DNA from 3 places in the Nostoc sp. UHCC 0252 genome. Region 2 is predicted to be linked to each of the others. Evidence: riboswitches for the same ligand, from Rfam matches in the RefSeq annotation. Region 2 holds a riboswitch; each other region holds the start of a gene.
The links. Region 2 has a riboswitch for cobalamin ahead of VB732_RS05300 (energy-coupling factor ABC transporter permease). Riboswitches for the same ligand answer to the same signal wherever they lie in the genome.
Positions count from the first base shown of each region.

Region 1: another riboswitch for cobalamin. It lies ahead of cobG (precorrin-3B synthase); the one in region 2 lies ahead of VB732_RS05300 (energy-coupling factor ABC transporter permease).
Region 3: another riboswitch for cobalamin. It lies ahead of VB732_RS08470 (energy-coupling factor ABC transporter permease); the one in region 2 lies ahead of VB732_RS05300 (energy-coupling factor ABC transporter permease).

Region 1 is NZ_JAYGHE010000042.1:14,610-25,541, reverse strand. Features, by position in the region: gene VB732_RS21570 (cysteine desulfurase family protein) at 1-661, opposite strand, end outside; gene VB732_RS21565 (restriction endonuclease subunit R) at 667-1,293, opposite strand; gene VB732_RS21560 (hypothetical protein) at 1,318-1,713, opposite strand; gene VB732_RS21555 (hypothetical protein) at 1,717-2,106, opposite strand; gene VB732_RS21550 (peroxiredoxin) at 2,174-2,653, opposite strand; gene VB732_RS21545 (serine/threonine-protein kinase) at 2,793-4,553, opposite strand; gene VB732_RS21540 (FAD-binding domain-containing protein) at 4,794-5,648, shown strand; gene VB732_RS21535 (hypothetical protein) at 5,652-6,110, shown strand; cobalamin riboswitch at 6,215-6,353, shown strand; gene cobG (precorrin-3B synthase) at 6,403-7,962, shown strand; gene VB732_RS21525 (precorrin-8X methylmutase) at 8,018-8,644, shown strand; gene VB732_RS21520 (precorrin-2 C(20)-methyltransferase) at 8,641-9,348, shown strand; gene VB732_RS21515 (PHP domain-containing protein) at 9,470-10,156, opposite strand; gene VB732_RS21510 (AIR synthase related protein) at 10,778-10,932, opposite strand, start outside.
Region 2 is NZ_JAYGHE010000005.1:170,140-179,866, forward strand. Features, by position in the region: gene VB732_RS05260 (TonB-dependent receptor plug domain-containing protein) at 1-1,124, shown strand, start outside; gene VB732_RS05265 ((2Fe-2S) ferredoxin domain-containing protein) at 1,160-2,032, shown strand; gene VB732_RS05270 (ABC transporter substrate-binding protein) at 2,213-3,430, shown strand; gene VB732_RS05275 (iron ABC transporter permease) at 3,433-4,515, shown strand; gene VB732_RS05280 (ABC transporter ATP-binding protein) at 4,588-5,601, shown strand; gene VB732_RS05285 (ABC transporter ATP-binding protein) at 5,643-6,476, opposite strand; gene cbiQ (cobalt ECF transporter T component CbiQ) at 6,451-7,263, opposite strand; gene VB732_RS05295 (energy-coupling factor ABC transporter substrate-binding protein) at 7,260-7,562, opposite strand; gene VB732_RS05300 (energy-coupling factor ABC transporter permease) at 7,549-8,328, opposite strand; cobalamin riboswitch at 8,354-8,494, opposite strand; gene VB732_RS05305 (hypothetical protein) at 8,797-9,477, opposite strand; gene VB732_RS05310 (hypothetical protein) at 9,480-9,727, opposite strand, start outside.
Region 3 is NZ_JAYGHE010000009.1:82,086-93,017, forward strand. Features, by position in the region: gene cbiQ (cobalt ECF transporter T component CbiQ) at 1-209, opposite strand, end outside; gene VB732_RS08460 (PDGLE domain-containing protein) at 253-627, opposite strand; gene cbiM (cobalt transporter CbiM) at 659-1,408, opposite strand; cobalamin riboswitch at 1,712-1,852, shown strand; gene VB732_RS08470 (energy-coupling factor ABC transporter permease) at 1,878-2,654, shown strand; gene VB732_RS08475 (energy-coupling factor ABC transporter substrate-binding protein) at 2,641-2,943, shown strand; gene cbiQ (cobalt ECF transporter T component CbiQ) at 2,940-3,752, shown strand; gene VB732_RS08485 (ABC transporter ATP-binding protein) at 3,727-4,560, shown strand; gene VB732_RS08490 (retropepsin-like aspartic protease) at 4,564-5,118, opposite strand; gene VB732_RS08495 (nucleoside phosphorylase) at 5,467-6,249, opposite strand; gene VB732_RS08500 (cysteine hydrolase family protein) at 6,475-7,080, shown strand; gene VB732_RS08505 (ATP-binding protein) at 7,082-8,443, shown strand; gene VB732_RS08510 (GNAT family N-acetyltransferase) at 8,622-9,503, shown strand; gene VB732_RS08515 (Uma2 family endonuclease) at 9,566-10,336, shown strand; gene VB732_RS08520 (hypothetical protein) at 10,333-10,866, opposite strand.

The DNA.
Region 1 (10,932 bases), on a different contig from region 2:
CGCGCCTGCGGAAGTACAGCGCCCCAATTCCCTTTGGCCCATATACCTTGTGTGCGGTTAGCGACATCAAGTCAATTTTCATCGCTTGCACATCTAGGGGAATTTTACCAATAGCTTGGGCTGCATCAGTGTGGAAAATGATGTTGTAAGCATGGCATAGTTCCCCAATTTCGGCTATTGGCTGTAAAACGCCAATTTCGTTATTTGCAGCCATCACCGAAACCAAAATTGTCTCAGGACGGAAAGCTTTTTGTAACTCATTTAAATCAATCAGTCCATCTTTTTTAACTGGGAGAATAGTAATTTCAAAACCGAGAGTTTTTAAATAATTACAAGGGTCAGTTACTGCATTATGTTCAGTGACAACAGTAATAATATGCTGACCTTTTTTAAAATAAGCTTCGGCAACACCTTTAATAGCTAAATTATTCGCTTCTGTTGCACCACTGGTAAAAACAATTTCTTCAGGAGTAGCGTTAATTGCTCCTGCTAAAATCTCTCGCGTTTGCTTAACAGCAGCTTCTGCTTCCCAACCGTAAACATGACCGATACTTGCTGGGTTGCCAAAGTTTTCTGTGAAGTAGGGGAGCATTGCTGCTAATACTCGTTCATCTACGGCTGTAGTAGCGTGGCAATCAAGGTATATAGGACGAATAGGCATAATTATTAACTCAAACTTCGACTCAAATTTTTTAATACACTTAGAACTTGATACAATTCATTTTTTCTTCTCAACAGCGAAAATTCATCAGACAACGCATACTTTGGTAGATTGTGTTTAGTCAGTTTTACAAAAATGAAATGACTACCATTTGTTACTAATCCAAAAGTAGGTTTGTCTTCATTAGGATTAGCCAACATATAAACAAGTGCTTGAGGTACAGCTTCTAAAAGAGAAAAGCTAGACCTTTTAGATTCAATTACTAACAACCAGAATTGTTCTTGAATAACTAAAACATCAATTCTACCTCTAATGATTTCTCCTTCATCTTCGGCAGAAATTCTTATTGATTCCTCGCCTCTCATATAAAAAGGCTCATCATAAAATCCAGCTAAATTGAGTAAAGGAGATAAAACTACTAATTTCACCGTTTCTTCTGACAAAGGAGGACGCTTTACTAAACGGAGAAAATGAAGTTTTATTTTGTCTAAATCTTGCTTGTCTAAATCTGTAATTTCCGGTAAATTTTCAAACCATTCTGTGAAGAATGCCTCATCTTCAGCTAGCTGTAGACTAAATTTTTCCTCCAAATAGGCAAGCCCGACATTTTGTGCTTGGATAAATTGAACCATAGTTTATGCAACTCTATATACTATCTAAACAAAACCTAGTTCTGTTTGGCATAACCCTAACAATTCCTGTGCTGAGTAGACTCTTTGACTTGAATTATAGACAACACAAGACCATTTTTCGGCAAACTGACACGCAAACTCTAGCGCTAGTTGCTCACTTCCTGAAGTTTTGCTGACATCAAGTAGAATGTGAGTCTGAGGTTTAGCTCTAAGCTTCTGGGTTATGAGTTCAATTTCATCAGGATTAAAATTTTTTAATTCAGTATTATCTAAAACAATCCAAACATGAGTATTGTTTCTAGAAATACGCCCATCATATACATTATCTGGATGTAGTAATACTCCAGAATATTGCAGAAAACTCAAAAATTCTCCTGGTTGAATCTCAGCACTAGAAATTAGAGAAATGGGTTCTGGCATTACTTATACTCCTAGTATGGATAATAATTCTAATAATTCATCTTGACTGGAAACTACATAACTGCCGATAGCAATGATATCTTGAGACGGAGTAAATTTATAATTAGGTGCATAAAGAATAACAGGCTTATTCAAGGGATTCAAGTCAGAGTTTGATATCAACTTTTGAACTTGCTTCAACTTCCGAGCAGTTTGGGTTGTTACTTCGATGATAGCGTTGCTGGTTTCCACATCAATTTCACCGACTTCGCCATTTAGTCCCACTGTTTTATTAAAACTAACTAAATCAAACCCTGCCTGGATGATAGCATTAGCGACTTTGCCTTCCAGAACTTTTTCAGGATTGACTGAGTTCAACGCATCGGCGATCGCTTGCTCAAATAAGCTGCTCACATCCTGCTTTATTACTACAAAGATGATTCACGTAGCATTGCTGTAACTATACCTGCATTCAGTCGCCTTATGTACCTGCTAATTCCCGTAATTTAGTTAAAACTGCCAGAGCATGACCTTTAGTTTTCACATTCGGCCAAGCATAGACAATTATTTTATCAGGTGAAATTAGAAAAGTTGAGCGAGCAACACCCATATATTCTTTGCCCATAAATTTTTTTAAGCGCCAAGCGCCGTAGGCTTCTGTCAAAATATGTTCTGGGTCGCTTAAAAGAGTGATTGACAAGTTATGTTTGCTGATAAATTTACAATGGGACTTACCCAAATCAGGACTCACGCCTAAGATTTTCGCTTCCAGTGCGCTAAAGTCTTGATACAACTCGGTGAAATCTTTCGCTTCGGTGGTACAACCAGGTGTGTCATCTTTTGGGTAGAAGTAAAGGACAACCCACAGACTGCTGATATCGTCGAGAGTGACTAAATTGCCATTTTGGTCAGGAGTGGAGAAATCTGGCGCTGGTTGTCCGACTTGGGGAATGTTGCTCATGATGGAAGTGTGAGAGATTGGAATCGCTTTAGAATTGTACATATATTGAGCGATCGCACGTAACAATTTAGTTACGAATAGTTTTAGTTTAACAATAGCAAAACCCAAACAATTAGAAGCAATTTTTACTTACAAGCTACTACTTAACTGAGAAGGTACCAACACTTGCTTCAAATACTGGTAAACGTACTTCAAATTCATTGGCACTAGTAGAAAAAATTACAGCCCTAATACTGTTTCTGTCTTTAATTAAATAGTATATTTGTTTAGCATCCCGAAGCCGTATTTCCGTGATTATTTTTCCTATTTCATAGCCTTCAATAGATCCTGTCTTTACATTTATCACCCGAATATCAGAAGGAAACTTATTGAGTGTCTCTTGTAAATAAGTTTCTAAATTCATCTTGATAGGTATTTTTTCATAAGAGACAATTACACTAGTTGGGAAGCTTGATTCACCCTTGTACGAGTCAAAAGCCAAGATAGAAAAGGCTGAAGAGTTTAGTTTCAGCATTTGAGCAGACCCTTCCCAGCTTGAACCAAGGCTTTCTATTTTTCTAATCATTGCATCTATATTTTGATTGGGATCGCCACCTTCCCAACTTGGAGGCAACCACAATTCTGCACCACCACCCTCAAACTTATTCCAACCAGATGGAACACCTGAAGATATATTTTCCTGGGGGATAGAAGGTTGTTGACTCGTTGAATCAGTACTTGCTTGCTCAGAATTACTGGCTTGTAGCTCAGTTGGTGTTGAAGTTACCACTGGCTGACTTGGATGAGAATCAAATAACTTATAAATTCCCCGACTACCGAATTTAATTAAAAAAAGTATAGCAAAAGCAATTATTCCGCCTGTGAATTGAGCAGTCTGGCTAGAGAATATATTTGTTTGAGTTTTTGAAGATTGAATTTGAGTAGTCGCTAACGTTTTAACTGGCCTACTGTATTTAGGCTTTTCTATTTCGGTAGGTGGTAATTGTGATGCTGAAGAAGGGGAATATGACTGTACAGTTGAATTAAGTTCTGATAGACACCTAAAAATCATTTGGGCATTTTGAGGACGCTTGCCAGGAAATGCTTCCATCAGGTAATCAATCAAACCAGCTACCTGCTTAGATATTTGTGAGGCACTGTCTCGCCACATTAACTTACCAGTTCGCGGGTCTTCAGAAAATTGATCTGGAGATTTGCCAGTAAGTAAATAAACAAATGTGCGACCGAGGGCGAAAAAATCTGATTGTGGTACGGCTTTACCATTGGCTTGTTCTAGTGGTGTATAACCAGGTGAAAAAATCCCTGTTATATTCTGGCCTGCTGCTTTTTGATGATAGGTTGATGTAACTTCTCTTGCTGTACCAAAGTCTATCAAAGCCAGATGTCCATCGGCTTTGAGCATAATATTTGCTGGCTTGATATCTCGATGAAAAAAGTTCTGCTGATGCACTTCATGCAAAATATTTGCCAACTGAGTTAGCCATAAAAGTGCTAACTTTTCATCAATGGGGCGATTACTTCGTTGTTCCATATATTGATACAAGTCCAACCCCTCGATTTTCTCCATCACCAAGCAATGCAGTGGCGCTTGGCTATTTTTGGGAGAGAAGGTAAAGTACCCATCTCCCTTTGGAATTCCGGGATGATTCAGATGGCTTAAGACTTGTGCCTCTTGCTGAAACAGCGATACTGCCTTGGCATCATCCAGCATCAGAACTTTTAAGACTTTGAGGGTGTTAGCGTGGTTGACTTCAAATGTCTTGGCAAAACCACCAGCACCTAATTGGCGAGTCACTCGATACCGTCCTTCTAAGAGCAATTCTGAGCCACAGGCTTGACAAAACAGTATATTTTCAGAATTTTGGGGTCTTGGGCAATCGGGATTAATGCAGAGGGTCATGGTGTTTTTTGCAACACAATTTGCCCTGACAGTCTAGCCTTACTGGGATATTCACGTCACCAGTAAAAATTAGGACAATGACCGATGCCTGCGGTTCTTGCAAGTCTACGCACTGATTCATCTTTGCTTACTATGAAAAAAGTTCTCCCATCAGGTTGAGAGCGATCGCTTATATTTATCCGCGATAATAATGACTTAACTTACAAGTATTTTTATTTATTCTCATCCTTCAAAGTTCACATGACTAAAGATATGCAACGCGAATTTACCAACCGCGATGAGTTGGTAGCCTACCTGCGCGAACAATTCCCAGATGCAGCAGAACGCGATCGCCACATCAGCGAAACTGTGGGAGGACGCAAAGCTGCACAAGAAGCGCTGCAAAAAATTGATGCACTAAGCTACGCGCAAACACGAAATTTTTTTGCAGGTGCAGTCACGCGACTTTCGCCTTATATTCGCTATGGCGTTTTGAGTTTGCGAGAAATTCGAGATTATGTCCTTGAACAGGTACAGCACCAAAATGATGCTACGAAACTAATTAACGAGTTAGGCTGGCGCGACTACTGGCAAAAGTTGTATGCCAAGTTAGGAGATGGAATCTGGAAAGACCAGGAAGAGTACAAAACTGGTTACACTGTGGCTGAATATGCACCCGAATTGCCGCAAGATATCAGACAAGGAACCACAGGTAGAGTTTGCATCGACAGTTTTAGCCGTGACTTGCAAGAAACTGGCTATCTACATAACCACGCCCGAATGTGGCTAGCGGCTTACATTGTCCATTGGCTGCATATTCGTTGGCAAGCAGGAGCTAAATGGTTTCTAGAACACCTTTTAGATGGAGATCCTGCTAGTAATAATATGTCATGGCAATGGGTTGCCAGCACCTTTAGTCAGAAACCATATTTTTTCAACCGTGAAAATTTAGAACGCTACACCAAAGGCATTTATTGCCAGAAATGTCCCCTTTACGGTCATTGTGATTTTGAAGGCAGCTATGAAGAATTAGAACAGCGACTTTTTCCCAAAGGGGAATTTAGCAAACAAGCTAATAGCCAAAGTTGGCAACGTGGAAAAAAAGGTAAAAAGTGAAAAATGAATAAACCAATTGTTTGGGTACATGGAGACTGCCTCAGTCCAAATAATCCCGCATTAGAACAATACCCTGATGCGCCAGCTATCTGGGTTTGGGACGAGGCTTTGATAGAAGAATGGCAACTGAGTCTCAAACGCATCGCTTTTATCTACGAATGTTTGCTGGAGTTACCCGTTGTTATCCGTCGTGGCGATGTGGGACAAGAAATTTTAACTTTTGCTCAAGAACATGATGCAAATTTAGTTGTCACAGCCAACAGTCCCAGCCCCCGATTTGATGATATCTGCAATCAAATAGAAGGTTCGATAGCAGTGGAAGTACTAGAAGTAGAACCATTTTTTGAGTATGACGGCTATATTGACCTCAAGCGGTTCTCGCGCTATTGGAAAGTCGCTCAAAATTATGTTTTTCGTTCAAATCTGCCCCTCTCTGACTCAGAAAAAGACAGTTTCGTGTAGTAAAACCAGGGAGAAGTCTTTTTATTAAATCTAATTAGGCGATTACTACATGAGCCATCGAATTCACGCTTTTGGGCGTGGATAGGTTGATTCAAAATATGAAGCATTAAATATTCTGACTGCGTTCTCGTGCTAAATTACTAAAGCTTGGAGTTGGGAAACTCCGGTGAAATTCCGGGACTGTGCCGCAGCTGTGATGGGATCACCCAAGTCAGAATGCCAACTCTCAAGATGTCAGAGAAGACACACTCACCTTATACTCCCTGCGTTGCACGGGGAAGGAGTTCCAAGTTTGCTTTCAGGATTTGCCACTTGTCCTGGCTTGTTTTATGCTACACCCGCCGCCGATGGTATATTATCTCGCATTAGAATACCAGGTGGAATTATTAGTAGTCAGCAGTGCCGTGCGATCGCAGATATAGCAGAACAGCACGGTGGCGGCTATGTAGATGTGACTAATCGAGCTAACCTACAAGTCCGCGAAATCCGCACGGGGATAAATGCTGAGGTTCTGAAACATCTACAGGATATGGGACTAGGTTCTCGTAATCCTGTTGTAGACCACATCCGTAATATTATGACCAGCCCAACTGCTGGTATCGACCCGCTAGAATTAATCGACACTCGCCCTTTTTTCCAAAGTTGGGATGATTATATTGCTACACATCCGGCGCTTTCTGGATTGTCGGCAAAATTTAGCGTTTGCTTTGATGGTGGTGAGATAATTCGGGTGTGCGATCGCTTGAATGATATCCTATTTGCTGCTGCCTTAGTTGACGGTAATGTTTATTTCCGCCTTTATCTGAGTGTCGGCGCAAAGGGGCAACCGCCTAGCGATATGGGAATTTTGTTATCACCAGAGCAATGTTTGCCCGTCTTGGCAGCTTTGGCGGATGTCTATCTAGCTCATAGTAATACTACAAGTAAGCGTCGGCTACGTCTCTTAGAGTTATTGAATACTTTAGGTTGTGAAAATTATCTTCAGGAAGTTGAGCAGCGTCTACCTTTTTCTCTTTTATGCAGTGACCTAACCCCCCAACCCCCTTCCCTAATAGGGAAGGGTGAGAAATTCTCCCCTCTCCTTGTAGGAGAGGGACTGGGGGAGCGGTCAGATGCGAAGTATCAGCATATTGGCATCCATCCCCAACGTCAGCAAGGCTTATTTTACATTGGTGTCGTCTTACCCCTTGGACGATTGGAGAGTAACCAGATACGTGGTTTAGCAGATTTAGCAACGAAATACGGTAGCGGCACTCTTCGATTAACCCCTTGGCAAAATCTGTTGCTAACAGATATTCCTCAGCAATGGGTTGGCGATGTCCTGCAAGAAATTGCTTTCTTAGGATTGGATTCCTCAGCAACTAATATCAAGAGTGCATTAGTTGCCTGTTCTGGAAAAAAGGGTTGCGCCTCTTCTGCCACGGACACCAAAAGTCATGCATTAGCATTAGCAGAGTATCTTGAAACTCGCGTTATTCTCAATTGCCCTGTTAATATCCACTTCACTGGCTGCGAAAAATCCTGCGCCCAGCATACCAAGAGTGATATTACTCTGCTCGGTGTCAGCATTGAGGCTGACAATGAAACTGTGGAGGGCTATCACATTTATGTTGGTGACAGCAAGCAGAAATTCGGACGTGAAATATATCAATATGTAACTTTTGCCGAACTACCTGCATTAATAGAGCGGATGCTAGATGTATATAAAATTGAACGCCTAAATTCTGATGAGTCCTTTGGGAAATTTGCTAATCGATATGCGATCGCCCAATTACAGCAGTTATTTAATATTATTCCTAAATCATTTGTAAATAACAAGATTCCTAACCTTCTAGAGAAGTCGGCAATCTAAGCCTTTCGATTTTCATCAGTCAATCCAAAATCCAAAATCTAAAATCCCAAATCGAATGCCCGACTACATCCGAGATGCCAACGAAATTTACCGCAATTCTTTTGCAATCATCCGGTCAGAAGCGAACCTAGATGTGCTGCCACCAGATGTAGAAAAAGTTGCTGTGCGTCTCATTCACGCCTGTGGAATGACGGATATTGTCACTGACTTGGGATATTCACCAACAGCAGTACAATCTGCAAGGACAGCACTAGCAGCAGGAGCGCCAATTCTGTGCGATTGCCGGATGGTTGCCGATGGCGTTACTAGGCGACGGTTGTCTGCAAATAATCAAGTTATCTGTACCCTTAACGAGCCAGAAGTGCCAGAACTTGCCCAGCGTATGGGTACTACAAGGTCGGCGGCAGCTTTAGAATTATGGCGATCGCACCTTGAAGGATCGGTGATCGCAATCGGTAATGCGCCCACAGCACTATTCCGGCTATTAGAAATGCTTGATGAAGGACTGCCGAAACCTGCGATTATCTTAGGCTTTCCAGTGGGATTTGTCGGTGCAGCCGAATCAAAAGCCGCATTGGCAGCAGACAGCAGGAATGTGCCATTTTTGACCTTACATGGTCGGCGCGGTGGAAGTGCGATCGCAGCCGCAGCAGTTAACGCCCTGGCAACGGAGGAAGAATGAATATGGACAAAGGTCGTCTTTACGGAATTGGTGTCGGCCCAGGCGATCCCGAACTATTGACTCTCAAAGCACTGCGGTTATTACGTGCGGCTCCGGTGGTAGCTTATCAATCAGCCACAGATAAAGAAAGTGTCGCTAGAGCGATCGTGGCGCAATATCTTCCTGGCAATCAAATCGAGGTGTTATTTCATCTCCCCCGCGCTTTGGAACCAGAAAAGGCCAAGTCTATTTATGATAAAGAAATTCAACCAATCGCTGACCATCTAGCAGCCGGTCGAGATGTGGTGGTGCTATGCGAGGGCGATCCATTTTTCTATGGTTCCTTCATGTACGTTTTCACACGGTTATCTGAAGAGTACCCAACAGAAGTTATCCCCGGAGTTTCTTCGTTAATGGCTTGTCCGGTAGCCTTGGGTGTACCTTTCACCTATTACACCGATATTCTCACTGTTCTACCCGCGCCATTGCCGGCAGAAGAACTGACTACACATCTGCTGATGACTGATGCAGCAGCAATTATGAAGCTAGGTCGTCACTTTACCAAAGTACGAGATGTCTTGCATAAATTAGGGTTAGCATCACGAGCAAGATATATTGAGCGGGCATCAACCTCACAGCAACGAATTATACCCCTGGATGAAGTTGATCCAGATAAAGTGCCCTATTTCTCAATGATTGTGATCCCAACTAAGAATCGGCTTTGAACCAATAGGCTGGGGTTAAGATGCGATCCTCCCTAACCCTCTTCAAAAAGAAGGGAACTAAGTCCTTTTTTAAAGAAGTTAGGGGATCGAAAATCTTGGAACACTACTAATTGATTCATCTTTACAAGCGTTGTAGCAAGCTCAAACCGTGGGTGTCAGTACCACAGGTATTGAAAAGAAAGTATTCGTCAGCCAACTTTTGCACTTGTTCTGATTCCAATACGCTGGGTTGCCAAGGTTTAGGGTTGTTGTAGGCGTAGAAACTTTCTACGCCATCAATACCATTTTGGGACGCAGCTGGAATTAACTCAAAATGCGATCGCTTATAACGGGCCGGATGAGCCAGAACAGCCAATCCCCCAGCTTCATGAATAGCGGCGATCACGTTACTTGCTTGATATTCTTGCCCTGTAGTCGCCCTTCTTTGCAGATAGGGTTTCATACTAGAGTGTTCTGGAGCAAAAGCGTAAGCCAAAATGTGAACTTCTATATCCAGAAGGTTTGCATTGATTTCCACACCACTCCAAAGGTAAGGAGTTGTTACACCAGAATTACTCCACTTCCAATCTTCTAACCAAGCAAGGGCTGCTTGATAACCCATAATACTATGATGGTCGGTGATCGCTAATCCTTTTAGTCCGATAGCGATCGCCTGTTCCATCAATGCACTCGGCTGCAATCTGCCATCCGAGTAGATAGTGTGCATGTGAAAGTTGAATAACCTTGGACAACTATATGCATCAATATTCTGGAATACTTGCTTCAAGAGTTCTGCCGAAGCAGTAGTCCGGGCCAAATTTACAGCCATAACCCCCTCTGGATAAAAATATATACTTTCAACACACTAAAACGCCCCATTTACAGATGAGAAATTTCCAACACTGCAAATTAGTATTGGTGGCTACTTTCTCAGCTTTCTCAGAAAATTTTTCAATATGTTAAGACTACGTTAGCAAATCTTAACCTCAGTAGTCATGGGTAATTTACACTACTTTGAATATGAGTGGTAAAAAATATTGCATGTTAAATTTTATAAATACGTCTATCTTATTTGTGCTAAATGGCTTATTTTCAGATATTTAAGAGAATAATCAGCCTAAGACACAAAAGTATATAGTGTATCCAAAAAAGCTGCATCTAAGTAAATGCACTAAATTTATTTAATCTAGTAAGAGTACTCCAAGTAAAAAAATGCTCAATTGTCATTGCAAGCGTTCGCGGAGCGTCTCGTAGAGAAGCGAAGCAATCACAAGGGCTAGGATTGCTTCGCTTCGCTCGCAATGACGGGTTTTGGATCATTTATTTTTTGGAACACTCTAATGACTTTAGCGTAGGCGTAGCCCGCCGCAGGCACCGCATGAGTAAGTTTTCAATAGTTGCAAGAAAACTAGCGATGTCTACGACGGGCGATGCCTACGCTTGCGGCTGATTATACTCCCCGCGCAATCCCAAAAGAATCTCCCTTCAACGTTACCCCAAGCGGTTCTATCACCACCTCGCGGCTAAGGGACGCTTCAACCCTTCCGGCAATCACAGCCGTTAGCTTATGTTCTCTTGCGAGGATGACAATCCTTTCTGCATCTT
Region 2 (9,727 bases):
TCACGGATTTAACCTGGAATTCCAAATTAGGGAATGGTAATGATTCACTTTTAACAGCCAGAGTTTATACTGATTTTCTCAATACTCGTTTTGATAACCGTAGTGGCGCACTTTCATCTCAGAATCGGTTTGATTCTAACCAAGTTTCTTACGGTATTCAAACCACACACAGTTGGAATCTTACCAAAAATCAGATTTTGGTTTACGGCTTTGATTACCGGAATGCAAATGTGCGTAATACCACCTTTAATTATGGCAGTAATCTCAATAGAGAAAATTACGATGACAGTATTAGTCAAGGAGCCATTTTCGCTAAATATGAAAATAATCTTACTTCTAGCTTAAGTGTCAATTTAGGAGTACGCCAAGATTTCAGTAGCTTGGTAAATGGCTCATTTACATCACCATCTGTAGGTACAAAATTCGTAATCTCTGACTCCACAACACTTAGAGCTAACTATATCAGAAACTTCCGAGCGCCAACCATTGCTAATTTATTTAACAATAATCCTACTAATATTGGTAATCCTGAACTTAAACCAGAAAAGGGTGATAGTTTTGATATTGGCATTGACCAAAAGTTAGGTAACATAGGCTTATTACGTTTGACCTTCTTTAGTAACACAGTATCAGATACAATTGCCTTTAAGCGGTTGACACCACCGGTGAATGGCAATACAGGTACTTTTGAAAATATCGGACTGGTTAGAACTACAGGAATTGAAGCTTCTTTAAACTTACAACTAGCGAAAAATTTCTATGCTTTTGCTAATTATACAGCTAATGATCCACGGATTTTAGAAAGTTCTAATCCGGCAGAAGTTGATAAGGAGTTACGATTTGCAGGTGCGGATAAATTAAATTTGGGTGTTTCTTATGAAAATCCTCAAGGTTGGTATTTAGGATTGCTCATGAATTCTTTGAATGGGTATCCAACGAATAACACAAATACAGAATTTTTGTCTGGTTACACTACTTTAGATTTCAAAGTGCGCGTCCCTTTAAGTGATAGTTTGATACTGACAAGTAGTGTAGATAATATATTTGACCAGCGTTATCAGTTGTTTCCGGGTTTTCCTGATGGGGGGAGGGTTTTTCAGGTTGGGTTGAGTTCTAGGTTCTAAGGTTAAGAGTTTTTTCATGCAGAGGAGAGTTGAAGATGAGTGAATTTAATTGTTTGGTTACACCGTTAAATCAAGTTGTGACTGAAGCTTTGTTTACAGGTGGGACAATTGAGTATGAATATTTTGATTGTGGAAGTAATATTTTGTCATCGTTACTTTACACTTTATTTGAGCAAAATTGGCAACAGGTAGGGGTGGGGCATATTGTCCAAGGTAGTGTTTTGGAATTAGAATTTAATGCTGCACCAAAACTTTGTATTCTCTACGATGGATATTTGACGGTAGCGACTGAAGGTTGGCATTTACATTTGTGTATTGATACTAATTTTGGTGGGCCTCTTTGTAGAACCCCTGTAGGAGTCAGGAAGCAGCGTCAAGTTAGCCGTGCGGCTTTTTATCGTCGGTTTAATACAGAAGGAAATCCCAGAAGTTGGGGAATTCAATTTTGGAATGGTGCAGATGAACAATTGATGACGATTTTATTACCGAATCCTTTCGTTGATGGTGAAAATTTATTACCAGAAGGGAAACCTGATGTATCAAAATTAGCTTTGTATCAGGAATTAAGAGATATTTATGTATTGGGTATTCAACCAATCCCGTTTAGCAAAAATCCCCTGAAGCATTCTTATATTTCAGTTTGTACTTCTACTCGCTGTCTTCCTTCACGCAAATGGCAACCCACATTTGATGCTTTAAAATCCGCAGTTGAAAATGCTGGTTTAGATATAGAAGTGAGAACATCTGGCTGTTTGGAAGTTTGCCAACAAGGGCCAGTAGTATTTCATTCTGATGATAGAACTTGGTACACTCGCGTTAACTCAAGCGTAGCTGAAACTATTGTCAATGAACATTTACTAAAAGGTAACAAAGTTATTGAACATTGTTATCCACCAGAGTCTGTGTAATTTATCCTTTTAAAAATTTCACGCAAAGATATAAAGCAGTACTCTTGGTATTCCTCTCTGCACGACGAAGACGCTGCGCGTAGCTTGCTTCTCTGTAGGGGTACAAGTCGGAAAACCCGCCCACGGAAGTGCCCACCTCCATGTCTCTGCGTGATAATAATAATATTTATCTCAAACCCCATGAAATTGGTAAAACTGACTCACTCAAAACCCATTATTTTTTTATGCCAATTCTTCTTAATTGCCACTTTAATTATTGCTTGCCATAGTACAGCAATTGATACCTCTACAAATGCTAATAATAACGGCTGTATTCAAAACTATGATCCTAATACTGATTACTTCCCTAATAAAATCAAGATTACTCATGCCACAGGCTTCGCAGTAGAGTATCATAAACACTACAAAATCGTCACTACAAAAAATCCTTTGCAGAATGCCAACACCAAGTTTCAATATGTTTTAGTCCAATGTGGAACTCCCACACCAAAAGAATTTAATCAAGCGCAGGTAATTACAGTTCCCATTAATTCCATAGTTTCTCTATCTACTACTCATTTACCCCACCTAGCGAAATTAGGTGTAGTTGATAAATTGATTGGTATTAGTAATACTAAACAAGTCAATACTCCTGATGTAGTCGAGAGAATCAAAGCCGGAAAGATAGCACAAGTAGGGAATAATTCAAATGTGAATATAGAAAAATTATTAGAATTAAATCCCAACTTAGTGACAACTTTTGGTACTGGAAACTCCCAAACTGATAGTTATGGCAAACTCACAGAGGCGGGTTTGAAAGTGGGTATAAATTCTGAATATATGGAAGATGCGCCATTGGGAAGAAGCGAATGGTTAAAATTTACGGCTCTGTTTTTTAATAAAGACGAACAAGCAGAAAAAATATTTAGTGAAATTGCCAATAAATATGCACGAGTAGCTGAAAAAGCTAAATCTGTAAAAAATCGTCCAACTATATTTGTTGGGTTCAATTTTAAAGGAACTTGGTATATGCCTGGAGGTAAAAGTTATGTAGCTAAATATCTGGCTGATGCAGGAGCAAACTATCTTTGGAGTGATGATAAATCCTCTGGTAGTTTACCTTTATCTTTTGAAGTTGTTTTGGAACGTGCAGCCAATGCTGACTACTGGTTGAATTTTAGTCAATCTTGGAATAAATTAAAGGATTTAGTCGCAGAAGATAATCGCTATGCTGATTTTAAGGCTGTGAAAACGGGCAATCTTTACAATAATAATGCCCGTGTCAATGAAAACGGAGGTAATGATTACTGGGAAGGCGGAATTAGTAACCCAGATATGGTTTTATCTGACTTGATTAAAATACTGCATCCAGAGATATTACCTAACCATAAACTATTTTATTACCACAAACTTAATTAATAATGTTCAGCGAAAAATATAAATTTAAAATTCCCCTAATAAACCAAAAAAATCCGGTTTTCAAAACCATTATTTTCTTAATTATACTTATAAGTTTAATCTTGGCTTTTTTATTAGACTTGGCTTTAGGTTCAGTTGATATTCCTGTTAATGAAGTAGTCAAAGTTTTGCTCGGACAAGAAGCAGAAAAAGTGACATGGACTCATATTATTCTCAAATTTCGGCTACCTAAAGCTTTAACTGCAACTTTAGCAGGTGCGGCTTTAGGTGTGAGTGGCTTACAAATGCAAACCTTATTTAAAAATCCCTTAGCTGGGCCTTTTGTGTTGGGTATTAGTTCTGGTGCAAGTTTAGGTGTAGCGTTAGTTGTGCTGACAGCAAGTGCTACAACACCAACATTATTAGCAGATTTGGGAATCATTAGCGATTTTGGTTTAGTCATAGCCGCAAGTCTCGGCGCAGCATCAGTTTTAGGGATGATGTTAATTGTTTCTCGCCGAGTGCAAGATACGATGACGTTATTAATTTTAGGTTTATTGTTTGGTTATGCTACTAGTGCAATTGTTAGTATTTTGTTGCAGTTTAGCTCCAAAGAACGCATTCAAAGTTATATTATGTGGACTTTTGGAAGTTTTGCTGGGGTGACTTGGAAACAGTTAGTTGTTTTAATTCCTGTGATACTTTTGAGTTTATTGGGAGCAGTGTTGCAATCAAAATCCTTGAATGCACTTTTACTAGGTGAATCTTATGCACGTAGTTTAGGTTTAACGGTGCAGAAAACTAGATTTTCCATTATTACTAGTGCATCTATATTAGCTGGAGCAATTACTGCTTTTTGTGGCCCCATCGCATTTTTAGGTGTAGCAATTCCTCATCTTTGTCGTAGTCTTTTTAATACTTCCGACCATCGGATATTAATCCCTAGTGTAACAATGATGGGTGCAATCTTAGCATTGTTTGCAGATTTGTTTTCTCAACTTGCGGTGAGTCAGATGGTTTTACCTTTAAATGCTGTTACTGCTTTGATTGGAACTCCTGTTGTTACTTGGGTAATTCTGCGGCGTAATTCCCAAAAGTCTTTTTAAGATTTTTGAAACGCAGAGGTACGCCAAGGTAAGCGCAGAGGTACGCAAAGTGTTTTTAAGGTGAAGTTTCTCATGAGTAACTCGATTTTAACAACTCATAACTTGACTATTGGTTATAAGACATCCCGAAAAACTGTTCGGTGTGTTGCGTCTGATATTTCTGTATCTCTGCAAGCTGGGGAACTTGTTTGCTTACTCGGCCCCAATGGTGCGGGTAAATCTACATTACTGCGATCGCTCGCCGGAATGCAACCCCCAATATCAGGTGAAGTGCGACTCTTAGGCGAAAATATTTACAAGTTAGCACCACAAGAATTAGCCAAACGCCTGAGTTTGGTACTTACCGAGAAAGTTGATGTGGGAATGCTATCAGCTTACACCTTGGTGAGTTTGGGGCGATATCCTTACACTGATTGGTGGGGAAATTTGACACCCGCAGATGAAGCTATAGTAACTTGGGCAATAAAATCTGTAGGAGCAGTACACTTAGCACAACGCCAAGTTAGCGAATTAAGCGATGGTGAACGCCAAAAAATCATGATTGCGCGTGCTTTGGCTCAGTCGCCTATTGTGATGTTACTTGATGAGCCAACAGCTTTTCTGGATTTACCGCGACGGGTGGAAATTATGCAATTATTGCGTCAGTTAGCACGAGAAACCAATCAAGCAATTCTCCTTTCTACCCACGATTTAGATTTAGCTTTGCGTCTGGCTGATAAGGTTTGGTTATTAACAGCTAATGGGATTTTACACGTTGGCGCACCGGAAGATTTAGTGTTGAGTGGTGCATTTGCTGATACTTTTGAGAGTGAAGGTGTAGAGTTTGATGTTGCTTCTGGGGAATTTCATCTCCATACATCCCACAAAGGAGAAATTAATTTGATAGGTGAGGGTATTGCAACTATATGGACTATTCGTGCTTTAAAACGTGCAGGCTTCAAAGTTAATCAAAGTCACAATAGCTTACCAATCTCAGTAGAAGTAATATCAAACTCTAAACAATTTTTGTGGAAAATCACAAACAGCCAGACTGTATATACTTATTATTCATTGTATGAACTGATTAAATTTTTGGATTGTTTATAAAAGCATTGTCCCTAATTTATTGAGATTCTCTAACTATATAATCAGGAAAAATTACGAAATCGCTCTAATATCCGTTGTCGCACTCGTTCTATAACTACTCCCTCCTCAGCAGATAGCCCATCAAATAACATCTCATATATCAATGGTACGCCCAACTCTAACTCTGATAAAAGTGTACGCTGGCTAAATACATCTTGTGGTTTACCTTCTAGCATCAGCCGCCCTTTATCCATGACAAAAACCCAATCTGCCCACCGATAGACTAAATCCAAATCATGGGTTGCCATCAATAAAGTAGTTCCATCTTCATGAATTTTTTTCATGGTTGCTATCAAGTTACGAGTATGTTTTATATCTAGATATGCAGTTGGCTCATCCAACACCAACAATTCTGGTTGCAACACCATCACATCTGCTATGGAAACTCGCTTTTTTTGTCCTAAACTCAGATGATGCACTGGTCTTTCTGCTAAAGTAGTCAGTTCAAATTCAACTAATGCTTGTTCTACTCGGTCTTTAATTTCTGGTTCTGGTAAACCTAAATTACACAAACCATAAGATATATCTTCTTCAACAGTGGAAGCTACTAATTGTTGTTCTGGGTCTTGAAATACTAGTCCAACTTTCTGTCTTAAATTACCCAGATAATTACGATTATAAGTTAACGCTTCACCACGCCAACGGACAACGCCAGAATCAGGTTTATATAAACCGTTAGCTAATAAAAATAGCGTCGTTTTACCACAACCATTCTGCCCAATTAACGCACATCTTTTACCAGATGGAATCTTCAGTGTTAGACCATTCAAAGCTGATTCCTGTGCGCCTGAATAGGTGTAATATACCTGCTCAAATTCGAGTAAATATTCCTGCATTTCGCCAAAACTCTAATCCTATTAATCCTACACAACCGCAAATCGCTTCGATGATATATCGTGCTTGAGGACGATAGCGACGAGGATGCCAAACTCGAAATTCACTTACAAAACCCCGTGCTTGCAATCCGAGAGAGAACTGACTATATTTTTGTAAGGTTCGCTGTAATAGTTGTCCGATTAGTAGTGCTAAACTTTTCATTCCAGTTCGCCAAGTACGGTAGCCACCACGGGAATTTTGCGCTGTCCACAATTCATCGGCTGTGTTCAGCAGGATGAAAATAAACCGATACATTAATAATAATAAATCGGTTAAAAGCACTGGGAATCCTAAGTAACGCAGAGTTTGTAAAATTTCCGTAAAAGGGACAGTTAGCATGAGAAAATATAGGCAAGAAACAGAGGCTAATGCTCTGGTTAGAATTCCCCATGCTTGGATACTGCCACTATGACTGATATAAATATAGAAGTGTCCGAGAGTTAGTCCATACCAGGAATCTAATTGTACCCTTGGCAAATCATTAATCGCAACCCCATTCACCATTAATGCTGGTAAACTCGTCAAACAAAAAACTATGGTGAACATTAACAACCGAAAATAAACACCAGCCGGAATTCTTGCATAAATAACTGTCCAAATACCCATCCAAAGCGCGATTAAAATTTGCACTAGCGGATGGGTAGCAAGGGAAATAGCAAGAGTAGTAAATGCAAAAATTAGTTTATGTTCTGGTGGCAATCTTCGCAGTCGATTAGTATAAGCTAAAGTATCTATTTGCAGGCTCATTCTTCACGTTTTTGTTGTTGGGAACGTCCTTTATACAACCCAATTGCATAACCGACTACTCCAGCACCTAAAGCTGCTTGCGAAGCAAATAATAAACTTTCTATTTCACCACTAGCTGGTTCAAAAAATGATTTAAACCAGGGTTTATATCCAGGTTGTATTTCAGTAATTGCTTTTTCTGCTTTGTCATCGGAACCGGCAAATTCGCCACCACGCACAAATATTAACGGTGCAACTGCTAAGGCTAATACAGCTACTACCAACAGCCAGTTACTCAACCCTTTTTTAGATTGACTCATTTCCTTGGGGTTCCCGTTTGATTAATTTCAACAATTCTAATTCTTGAGGATTATAAGATTGCAGCCAGTTCCACACCAATACAGTTAGCAATCCTTCACTAATTGCTAAGGGAACTTGAGTTATAGCGAAAATCCCGGCGAACTTGGTGAATGAAGCGATAAACCCACCAACAGGTGCAGGAAAAGCTAGGGCGAGTTGGATAGAAGTGATAATGTAGGTGAGTAAATCTGCGATCGCAGCTGCTAGGAATATGGCGATTTTTTGTTTACCACCCAACTTGATTGTCAGATTATATATCCAGTAAGCCGCAAATGGCCCAGCGATCGCCATCGAAAAAGCATTTGCCCCCAGCGTCGTCAAGCCGCCATGCGCCAGTAACAAAGCTTGAAACAACAATACTAAGCTACCTAAAACCGTCATGGTGAGTGGGCCAAATAGCACCGCACCTAATCCCGTCCCTGTTGGATGAGAACAGCTACCTGTCACAGAAGGGATTTTCAACGCTGACAGCACAAAAGTGAAAGCACCAGCCAAGCCCAGCAGTAGTTTCAGTTCCGGGTTAGCTTGGGTAATGCGAGTCAGACTACGCAATCCTAGTAGAAAAAATGGTAATGCCACAATCCACCAAAAAATTGCCCACTGCACGGGTAAAAAACCTTCCATAATGTGCATGGCGTAGGCAGGTTTGGGTAAACCAACTACCAAGTAAAAACTGATAACTCCCATCAGCGTTAAACTGACTAACGCCTGTTTTTTTCTGTTCATAATCTGTACCTCGCAGATTTATGTAAACGCATTGATTCTAACCGGCGGGCATCCTGACTCACCTTATTTTGGTTCACAGTTGCGGGACAGCGCCGGATTTACACCGGACTTTCCCCCTTGCGTCCGATGGCTGCTTCCCACCAGAACCGATTGGAGTAACTATATCACTATTACTAATTTTGAGCAGCACTCTTCATCAGGTATTCACCAGAACCTCAGCGCCGTAGAGAACCCATTTGACATCTTAGGAAGGGTCTGCAAGTCTCTTAATCATTAGCCTGATGAAACAGAGGTTGAGTTTGGCAGTGGCACTAGCTAGAGTTCGTTCAAAGTTTTTCACTAGAATTTTACAACGCTCCATCCAAGCATTGGAGCGCTCGATCACCCATCTGGCAACTGCTGGAACAAATCCAGATTTTCCTTGTGCTGGTTTCTCTTGTTGTGAGGGTTTATATGGCGAATGTATTGTTATTGGTAGTAGGAAGGAGAGCTTTTCACCCAGACATTATGGTTGTGATAAAAATCACCACGCTGTTCTAGTGTAAACCCACCCAGCAATAATCCTAACCATACTTCTACCATCGGCATTTGCAACACACGTTGCAGTTTAACTAAAGAAATCTCATCTTTGACATTTATCAGGTAGTTAGCGATCGCGCGATGCCATTTTTCCACATCCTCATCTGATGCCAAATTGCGAACATCTTCTAAAGTTGTCACCTCATCAAGCATTGCCAAAACATTCGCTTTTTCAACAGGTGCTGCTACAGAATCACCCAACTCAGTAGGAGATGAAAATTGGTGTGGGCCGTGTGGTTTAAAGGTTTGTGGTGTTTGCGGTTCAATCAAATCATCTAAATCGAGGTGCATTGTTGTCCGCACTAGACCAGCAAAGAGATCGGTGCTAATAATTGGCCCCAAAAGACTATTGCGATCGCGGGTATCTTGCAACAGCACTTCGGCACGAGACTTGAGAATATCCGCAATTTGACTGAAGGCAAGCGCTGCGGTTAATAGCTGTGCCTCCAAGGGTAGTTTTTCTAGCTCGGCATCCAAACAATCCCACATAGCATCAAGAGAAGAAGTTGGTGGAGATTCGGACAACTCATCTAATACATCCCAGATGGTTAATTGGCGGTATGTGGTCATCTCTAGGATTCTGGATGTAACGGGCAGGGTCGTACTGGGCAGTAGCTTGAGGTAATCTCAAACATATCCTTATATTGATATAGTGAAACACTGTATTGTTTTGCAAAAGCCTGCAACACCTGATCTGTATAGGCGCGGATCTTGCCAGCCGTTAGTCCAAAGCAGTGAATTGGTTCCAGGCGACAAACAGGTTTTTGCCCCAGCCAGAGTTCTGCACCCAAGGCGTGCAATGGCTTATCCCCCGGTTCTT
Region 3 (10,932 bases), on a different contig from region 2:
ACTGATAGGGTGACTTTACTAAGCAAGACTAGACTGATTAAAGCTAATCCATAAATAGCCCAAGTCCACCAATGCCCATTTGGTGTTAGAGCATTGGCAAACACAAACAATAAGGTACAAAGTATCCGAGTACGGGGAGCGAGTTTGTGCCAAAGAGTAGCTTGTTTGCTATCGATATCCAGCACAAACGCCCCAACGTGCAGCAGCATGATGTTCAGTTCCTATCTGTATTTAATTACTAATTACGAATTGTTAATCTGGCGCATCTGAGTCTGAATCAGCATTATTCTGTGTAGAAGGTGAACTAGAACCACGAACAACTAGTTTGCCAATACCCCAGGCTAAACCAAAAGTTGCTAGTGTTCCGACTAACCCAGCTAATGGAGTAGCGATCGCTTCTGGTACTCCTCTAAGGGCATACTCATCAAAAATCCCATAAAAGGGTAATTTGTGAGCGGGTTTATCTTCGAGTGCTTTGTTGTCAAACTTCAAGTCTTCTGAGACTCTATCTAGCCCATCTGGGTTTTGACTTGCTAGTGGCGAAAGGAAAATTGCAATCAACAGGGCAATACCTAAGCCAGCGATAACAAAAGCTTGGTTGCGCGATCGCGAAAGGTTGCTACTCATAAGTATTAAATCCTGATTCAACACACACCTTTTAATAACGAGAGACGGGACGAGACACAGGTGATTTTATCTTACGAGGTGGATCGTAAAATAAATCAGGTCGAGTCCGCCAAATAAAGCTGAGTGCTACGACGGTGATCAGCGCTTCGCCAATGCCAATTACAATATGCCAAGAAGCCATCGCTGTCAAACCTACCATCAGAGGAACTGTTCCAGACACAGCTAGTTGTAAGGCACACACAACTGAAGCTACCATTACACTTGTCCAAGCAGCGATCGCCGCACCAATTGTCATACCCCGCAAGGTATCGCGCCCAGTAGCAAATCTGACTGTGCGATAGAGATAGTAACCACCAAAAGTCCCAATTAATCCCATATTAAAGATGTTGGCTCCTAAAACGGTCAGTCCACCATCTTGAAACAGAACAGCTTGCACGATGAACACTGCAACCATAACTAGCGAGCCAGCCCAGGGGCCTAATAAAGCTCCAGCTAGTGTTCCGCCTAAAAGGTGTCCAGAAGTGCCTCCTGGAATCGGGAAATTGATCATTTGCGCTGCGAAGATAAATGCTGCACAAACTCCCATTAAAGGTACAGCCCGTTCTTGGTATTCTGCCTGCGATCGCTTAGTCGCTACTGTAATTAGACTTAGGGCAATTATCCAGGTGATCAGGATAACGGGTAAGTTCAAAAAGCCATCTGGAATGTGTAGAGCTAGCGGCTGTATTACCCAGTACAGCCAGCCGAAGGACGAAGTACCCATAAATGGTATTGTTTCCATATTCTCAGAAGTGTCCTTTGCAGCCAGATTGTATTTAAACGTTTAGTTGTCTAGTAGACCACGTATTCTCTAAAAACTTCAATCCAGTGGGGGGGCATATTAAACCAATTCGCAATGGGCTTCGCCCCGCTACGCTAACGCAATTTCCGATTTGCAATTACGTTTTGTGACGGGGATTTGAATTAGGCATCAAAACGTGTTGCCCCTATTAGGCAGGGACTTAAACCCCCAAATTTTGTTAAATACAATCAATTTAGGTTGATAGGATTATTTTGTTCGCGGTCTTGATGCTTGAGCAATAGTGATATAGTTACTCCAATCGGTTCTGATGGGGAGCAGCCATTGGACGCAAGGGGGAAAGTCCGGTGTGAATCCGGCGCTGTCCCGCAACTGTGAGCCAAAATTAGGTGAGTCAGGATGCCCGCCGATGGGAACCAATTCGTTAACATAAATCTGCGAGGTACAGGTTATGAAAAGAAAAAAACAGGCGTTAGTTAGTCTAACCCTGATGGGAGTTATTAGTTTTTACTTGGTAGTTGGTTTCCCCAAACCCGCTTATGCTATGCACATTATGGAAGGTTTTTTACCAGTGCAGTGGGCGGTTTTTTGGTGGATTGTGGCATTACCATTTTTTTTATTAGGATTGCGTAGTCTGACTCGCATTACCCAAGCTAACCCGGAACTAAAACTACTACTGGGATTGGCTGGTGCTTTCACTTTTGTACTGTCAGCGTTGAAGATTCCTTCTGTCACAGGTAGCTGTTCTCATCCTACAGGGACGGGGTTAGGTGCGGTGCTGTTTGGCCCTCTCACCATGACGGTTTTAGGTAGCTTGGTATTGTTATTTCAAGCTTTGTTATTGGCGCATGGCGGCTTGACGACGCTGGGCGCAAATGCTTTTTCGATGGCGATCGCTGGCCCATTTGCAGCTTACTGGATATATAATCTGACAATTAAGCTGAGTGGTAAACAAAAAATCGCCATATTTTTAGCAACTGCGATCGCAGATTTACTAACCTACGTTATAACTTCTATTCAACTCGCCCTAGCTTTCCCTGCCCCCGTTGGTGGATTTATCGCTTCATTTACCAAGTTCGCCGGAATTTTTGCTATAACTCAAGTTCCCTTAGCAATTAGTGAAGGATTACTAACTGTGTTGGTATGGAACTGGCTGCAATCTTATAATCCTCAAGAATTGGAACTGTTGCAATTAATCAAGCGAGGAAATGGTAATGAGTCAATCTAAAAAAGGGTTGAGTAACTGGCTGTTGGTAGTAGCTGTATTAGCTTTAGCAGTTGCACCATTGATATTTGTGCGGAGTGGGGAATTTGGCGGTTCTGATGATCAAGCCAAAAAAGCAATTACTGAAATACAACCCGGATATCAACCCTGGTTTAAATCACTATTTGAACCTCCTAGTAGTGAGGTAGCAAGCTTGTTATTTGCTTCGCAAGCAGCTTTGGGTGCTGGAGTTGTCGGTTATGCAATTGGGTTGTATAAAGGACGTTCCCAACAACAAAAGCGTGAAGAATGAGCTTGCAATTAGACACTTTAGCTTATACTAATCGACTCCGAAGATTGCCACCAGAACATAAAATAATTTTTGCATTCACTACTCTTGCAATTTCCCTTACTACCCATCCGCTAGTACAAATTTTAATAGCGATTTGGATGGGTATTTGGATAGTTATTTATGCAAGAATCCCGGCTGGTGTTTATTTTCGGTTGTTAATGTTCACCATAATTTTTTGTTTGACAAGCTTACCAGCTTTGATGGTGAATGGAGTTGCTATACCTGATTTGCCCAAGGTGCAATTAGACTCGTGGTATGGATTCGCTTTCGGACACTTTTATATTTATATCAGTCATAGTGGCAGTATCCAAGCATTGGGAATTTTAACTAGAGCATTAGCCTCTGTTTCTTGCTTATATTTTCTCATGTTAACAGTGCCTTTCCCAGAGATATTACAAACTCTGCGTTACTTACGATTTCCTGTGCTTCTGAGCGATTTGTTATTACTAATGTATCGGTTTATTTTCATCCTGCTAAATACAGCTAGTGAATTGTTGACTGCCCAAAATGCTCGTGGTGGCTACCGTACTTGGCATAGTGGAATGAAAAGTTTAGCACTACTAATCGGACAACTATTACAGCGAACCTTACAACGTTATAGTCAGTTCTCTCTCGGATTGGAAGCACGCGGTTTTGTCAGTGAATTTCGAGTTTGGCATCCCCGCCGTTATCATCCTCAAAAGCGGTATATCATTGAAGCTATTTTCGGCTGTGTAGTATTAATAGGATTGGATTTTTGGCGGAATGCAGGAATATTTACTCGAATTTGAGCAGGTTTATTACACCTATCCAGTAGCACAGCAATCAGCTTTGAATGGTCTAACACTTAAGATTCCATCTGGCAAAAGGTGTGCATTAATTGGTCAAAATGGTTGTGGTAAAACTACACTATTTTTATTAGCTAATGGTCTATATAAACCTAATTCTGGTCTTGTGCGTTGGCGTGGTGAACCGTTAAGTTATAGTCGAAATTATCTGAGTAGTTTACGGCAGAAGGTTGGGTTAGTATTTCAAGATCCAGAACAACAATTAGTAGCTTCTACTGTTGAAGAAGATATATCTTACGGTTTGTGTAATTTGGGCTTACCAGAATCAGAAATTAAAAACCGAGTAGAGCAAGCATTAGTTGAATTTGGGCTGACTGCTTTAGCCGAAAGACCTGTACATCATCTAAGTTTAGGACAAAAGAAGCGAGTTTCTATAGCAGATGTGATGGTATTGCGGCCAGAACTTTTGGTGCTGGATGAGCCAACGGCTTATTTAGATATCAAACATACTCGAAACTTGATAGCAACGATGAAAAAAATTCATGAAGATGGGACTACTTTAGTGATGGCAACCCATGATTTGGATTTAGTTTATCGGTGGGCAGATTGGGTTTTTGTGATGGATAAAGGGCGACTGATGCTAGAAGGGGAACCACAAGATGTATTTAGTCAACGGGCACTTTTATCGGAGTTAGAGTTAGGTGTACCATTTATATATGAGATGTTATTTGATGGGCTATCTGCTGAGGAAGAAGTAGTTATAGAACGAGTGCGACGGCGAATATTAGAGCAATTTCGGAATGTCCCGTGAGCATTAACGATGATGAAATTCGACCTCTTTCTCCAGAATTTTAATATCATAACTACCAAAGAAATCGTGTCCCAGTAAGCCGATGCTGGCTTTAGGTGCGATCGCAACCTGAAGATTATTAGCTGTAACTCCACCTACTGCAACAGATTTTACCTTACCTGTTGGGAATTGTACCTCGCTACCATCGGCAATTTGAGCTTGCATTGTACCTGTAGCTTGGAGTTTAAGTGTATTCGCCATATCTTGGGTGATAATAGTTCCACTCGCACCTGTATCTACAATCATTTCAAAGGTTTTCTTGTCATTGAAAGTAACATCAATTACAGGAGTTCCACCAAAGCGGCGTTTGATTGAAACTCGAAAAACTTTGTTGTCTGAAGGTGCGGCTATATTGGTATTGGGACAAAGCCTTTCTAATCCAATGGTTTTACCGGAGGAAGTTATCATATAACATGCTCCGGGATCGTTAGCTGTTGCTTGATTAGAGAATGCTAAAAATATCAGTGTTGGTATTAGTGCGTAGATGTAGCCCGTCGTATATTTTGCATTTAAAGTCATGGTTTTAATCCCATGCTTAAAAATTTTATTCATATTATCTTATTTTCCAAGTTTTTCAATATTTATTAATGCCTAAATTGTTGATAGCAACTAGTTATTATCCTTGCAATACGTGTAGTTTTCAGGTTCTTTTTTGATATTTTTTACAATATATGATTAATTTAAGGCTTAACTTTTTGCCAAGGTAATTTTTTTAACTAACTGCAAATAACGCAAAGTAGGAGAAGGAATAAATGCTTAATTTAACTGGATTGGCTCAATATATATTAGCTATAATTACTGATTTAAAAATTAAAGATTAGGTAAAGACATGATAAAACTACTGAGGGTTGATTGAGTAAGTAAATATTAATTAGCTAACTCAAGGTTTGTTGCTGTATGTACAGCAGTTGCGATCGCATTTTTCACGGCAATATCTCTCTGTTCTAAGATGATATTTTCGCTTACAGTACGCCCAGCGACTACACCGCAGATAGCTGCTGCGGCAAAATTATACACACCTGCCATTTTAAATAGCGTGCCGCATTCCATCTCATAATTTAAGATATTCAAGCGCCGATATTCTTCTGTAATGCCATGCAGCGATCGCATTAAATTTGGATTTGCGGAATCAGTGCGTTCTTGTCCTTCGTAAAAAGTATCAACTGATGCCGTGATTCCTATGTAATGTTCAATCTTTAATTCTCGCGCAGCTTTAACCAAAGCTACTGTCAGAAAAGGATCGGCTGCGGCTGGATATTCCACAGGTGCGATTTCAGAAGCTGCACCTTGGCGACATAATGCTGCACTGCTAATAACAACACTACCAACTGGTATATAAGGTTGAATCGATCCGCAAGTTCCAATGCGAATAATTTGCCGGATTCCTACTTGTACTAATTCATTTACCACAATACTTAATGAAGGCGCACCCATACCGCTAGTAGCTGATAAGATGCTGCGGCCATTTGGTAAATATCCCACGTAGCTATTGAGGCCGCGATTTTCTGACAATATGCGGACATCTTGGAAATAAGTTTGGGCAATTAGGCGCGATCGCTCTGGATCGCCAGATAATAGGGCAATACTGGGAGGTGATGAACCTAAATCATCTTGTCCAAAGCCAATATGATAAAAGCGTTTATTTGGCATAAAGTGACAATTTATCTCAAATTATATGCTTTTTCTAACTATTCCCAGCTAAATCCCGATCGCTAATAGGCTTTACGCAAAAAGACAGTGAAAGCCTTGATATGCCGTAGAGTATTGCCCCAGGGTTAGCGCGTTTACTATATGTTCTCTGTGTAGTTATCGCTAGAAACAGATTTAAAGCGGGAATAATAAAGTGTCTATATCTACTAAATAGTTAGAAATACAATGCAACCCCAAAGTACTGCTGTGATCTTGATTGGTTATCAAAATGACTACTTTGCAGCCGATGGTATTCTATATAATGTCATTGAGGAATCCTCAACGGCCACCAAAGTATTAGAAAACACCGTCGAGCTTGTACAGTGTTTGCTGCAAACTCCAGTGTTGATGATTGCCACACCGATTTTTTTTACGCCAAACTACCAGGAATTGGTTGAACCTGTTGGCATTCTTAAAACTATCAAGGAAGTTGGGGCTTTTCAAGCTGGTACGAAGGGATCGCAGATGATTGATGAGTTGCTACCCTTTAGCAGCAGAATTCTCGAAGTTCCCGGAAAACGAGGATTTAATGCTTTCATCAATACTAACTTAGACATGATTCTCCATGAAAAAGAGATTACTCATGTAGTTCTAGCTGGTGCAGTCACTTCGGTTTGTATTGATTCTACAGGCCGTTCTGCCCATGAGAAAGGCTATCAGGTTGTTGTTTTGTCTGATTGCACTTCTGCTCGCACGGTGTTTGAGCAAGAATTCTACCACACTCATGTCTTCCCCTTATACGCCGATACAATTAACCATACCGAGCTACTTCAGCGTTTGAGAGTACAGTAGAATGTCAGATTTGAACAATGAATTGCATACACAGATTCAGTACAGTTTGATTGAAAAATTGTCTGAATCCGAGCGGCGTTACCGGGAATTGGTGAATAGTCTGCGCGAAATTGTGTTTAAATGCGATCGCTTCGGTAATCTCAATTTCCTCAACCGAGCCTGGACAAATACCCTTGGTTATGGGATAACAGATGTCCTCGGTAGTGCTTTAGGCAATTTCATTGACTTAGATGATCGGCACTTGTGGTCAGAAACTCTAGAAAAGCTACAAACCGGAGTAGAGGTTTGTCAAGTACTCCGCTTTTACCATCAAACTGGTGTCATTGTTTGGTTAGAAATGTCTGCTCAACCTCAAAGTGAAACAGAATTCTCTGGCTCACTGATCAATATTAACGATCGCAAACATGCAGAAGCATTATTGAAGCAAACGAATGAGCAACTGGAAGCTAGAGTAGAACAACGAAATATTGAGCTAATTCAAGCTAATCACGACCTCAAAGTTACCCTTGACAAACTCAAATATACTCAGGCTCAACTGGTGCAAACTGAAAAAATGTCGAGTTTGCGGCAATTAGTTGCAGGGATTGCTCACGAAATTAATAATCCAGTTAACTTTATTTACGCTAATCTCAACTATGCATCTGAGTATACAGAAGTCTTATTAAAAATCTTGCAACTCTACCAGCAAACCTATCCAGTTCCCTCGCTACAAATTCAAGAAGCAATAGTAAACTGGGATTTGGACTTTATTCAAAAAGATTTAGGTAAGCTGCTGGAGTCGATGCAAGTTGGTAGCGATCGCATTAGAGAAATTGTGCTGTTACTGCGAAATTTTTCTCGGTTGGATGAAGCAGATATCAAAAATGCTGATATTCACGCAGGTATCAATCACACAATCACATTGCTGAGTCACCGCTTCCAAAGTGAGTCGGGAAATGTGGTAATTCAAATAATTAAAAACTATGGTGTAATCCCTTATGTAAAGTGCTATCCTGCACAACTGAATCAAGTATTTATGAATATTTTAAATAACGCTATCTATGCTTTAAACGAGGCGATCGCTAATCTATCAATTAGTCAATATCCTCAATGTCAAACGTTTGTTCCTACTATTTGGATTAGTACTGAGATCGTTGATGAAACTTGGCTCAACATTCGCATTAAAAACAACGGTCTGGGTATTCAAGAATCAGTAATTTCCAAAATATTTGATCCGTTTTTTACAACAAAACCTGTTGGTAAAGGAACTGGGCTTGGCTTGTTTATTAGTTATCAGATTGTAGTAGAAATGCACCAAGGCAAGTTAACTTGTACCTCGAAAAAAAGCCAAGAAACAGAATTTTGTATCCAAATTCCTATTTAATAGAACTATTAATTTCAAAAGGTTGACTAATACCGATTTACCCTATTGAGGTGAATCTTGCAGGCGCAACACCCGAGCAAATTTTAGATTTTGAATTTTGGATTTTAGATTTATTTTTTCTGAATTTGCTGAAATTGATGTTGTAGTATAAAATGTAGTTAAAAATAATACTTTAACTATGACCCAGTATAGTTTTAAACAGTCGTTCTCTGATGAACCTAGCATCAGCGATAAGCTTTTTGACTTGATGGAAGTCACCTTTCCCGGACTCACAAGTTTAGCAGAATGTGCAAGAAAACTAGGTGCATCCTGGGAAACAGCTTCAACTCCATTTATTCGCTTTCATGATGATATAGCTATTACCCATGTAGGAGTGTTAGAAATTCCTATGCAAATCATGGGACAAAAGCTCACTGTGGGAGGAGTTCATGGAGTAGCTACCCGTGCAGAATTTCGCCGGAGAGGGTATTATCGGGAAGTGATGGAGGAAGTGCTAGGGTATTGCGATCGCGATCGCATTTACGAAACCTTAGTACTAACAACACCACAACCAGAGTTTTACTTGCCTTTTGGCTTTCGTGTTATCGAAGAATATATCTTCAAAATTAAGTGTAATTCTACAGGTAGCACTGATAGCTTTAGAACACTGGATTTTACAGATACCAAAGATTACACATTGCTACACAGACTTTTAGAAACACGCGCCCCTGTCTCTAATATAGTTGGCGTAGTCAAAGAAAAAGCTGTGTTTTGCGTCAATGAAGGAAGTCGTACTTTATACTACGCAGAAGATTTAGATTTAATCGCCTGTCTGGAGATAGAAGATACCCGACTTCATCTTTTTGATTTAGTGACAACGCAGATATGCTCTTTGAAGAATATTCTTGCTAAGATATCTCAACCCATTGAAGAAGTGGTGATTTACTTTAGTCCAGAACTTCTAGATGTCAAAGATGTGGAATCATTTCCCCATGCGTTTGATGAAACTGTGCTGATGGTTCGTGGTAAATTTGCAGCAGAAGGTGAAAAATTTATGCTGCCTCGTTCTGCAAGATGTTGAGTGACTCAAAAACAATTGAATCATAATAGAACTGAGAGTTTCATCATCACTACTGCTTTATGATGTATCAAACTGACCCGCCGCGATCGCCAAAAGATGTATTGCCGACCATGTACGATCTTCCCAGTGAAGATCCAGAGGAGCCTGGTTTGCCCGATCAGTTTCACTTATTGCAACCTCGTTTGTTAGACGAAACCTTTCGTCCACCAAATTATCCAAGCGACGAGATATTCGTTGCTAGCGATCTGAATCTTTATTATGACCCGCGTTATCCACTGTGGCATAAGCGACCAGATTGGTTTGCCGTTTTAGGTGTTTCCCGTCTATACGAACAGCGAGATTTACGCTTAAGTTATGTCGTTTGGCAAGAGGGAGTTAACCCTTTTATTGTGGTTGAATTGCTGTCTCCAGGTACTGAAAAGGAAGACTTAGGGCAGACATTGCGCGATATCAAGCAACCGCCAGGAAAATGGGAAGTGTATGAACGAATTTTACGTGTTCCTTATTATGTAGTATTTGATCGGTACAAATATGAGTTTAGGGTATTTAAATTAGACGGAGGTCGTTATGGTGAGATAGCACTCTCAGAGTCACGCTTCTGGATACCAGAACTAGAATTAGGCTTGGGTGTCTGGCAGGGACAGTATCAAAATGTAGAACAGCCGTGGTTGCGCTGGTATGATTGGACAGGCTGCTGGGTATTGACTTCTACAGAACAAGAAAGCCAACGGGCTGAACAGGAAAGGCAACGGGCTGAACAAGAAAGACAACGGGCTGAACGGTTGATTGCACAATTGCGATCGCTCGGCGTTGAACCCGATGTAGATATTTAATTCCTCATAAGTTTGCTTTTTTGTGAATAGTCTGTATAGCCTTGAATATTCTCTGGTTCAAATTGACGCAGTACGCGCGTAGCTTCGCGTGTTAAATCCTCATTCCCAGTAACTACAATTAAGTATTTACCAGCATTTAGACGGTTACGATAGGGTAAAGCGTCACTACTGCCAGCTGTTATGCCAGTTCCTTGACCGATTAAAGTAGCCCCCAAAGCACCGCCTATAGCTCCTAAGATGCCAGCAAGAAATTCATTACCAAATCTAGCAAACTGGGGAAATAGTTCAACTTCTGTGAAATGGTTGAAGGCATAACCTGCAACAAATCCAAAGATTACAAGCCCTCCAAAGAGCCGATTTGATTGTTTGCGGGCTTGCTTGTCGGGATCAATCATCCCAAATTCATCAGCACTTAAATAACCATCGCCCAAAATACTAACTTGTGAAGTTGGTAAGCCTGCTTTTTCCAGAGCAGAGTAAGCCGCTTCTACTTGTGTTCGATCTGGTAAAACTGCAACAAGGTAATTCATAAGACCAAACTTCCTTCTTAACAAAGATTTTTTTGTGCAGCATCAATAAAACTGTTGAATGCAATT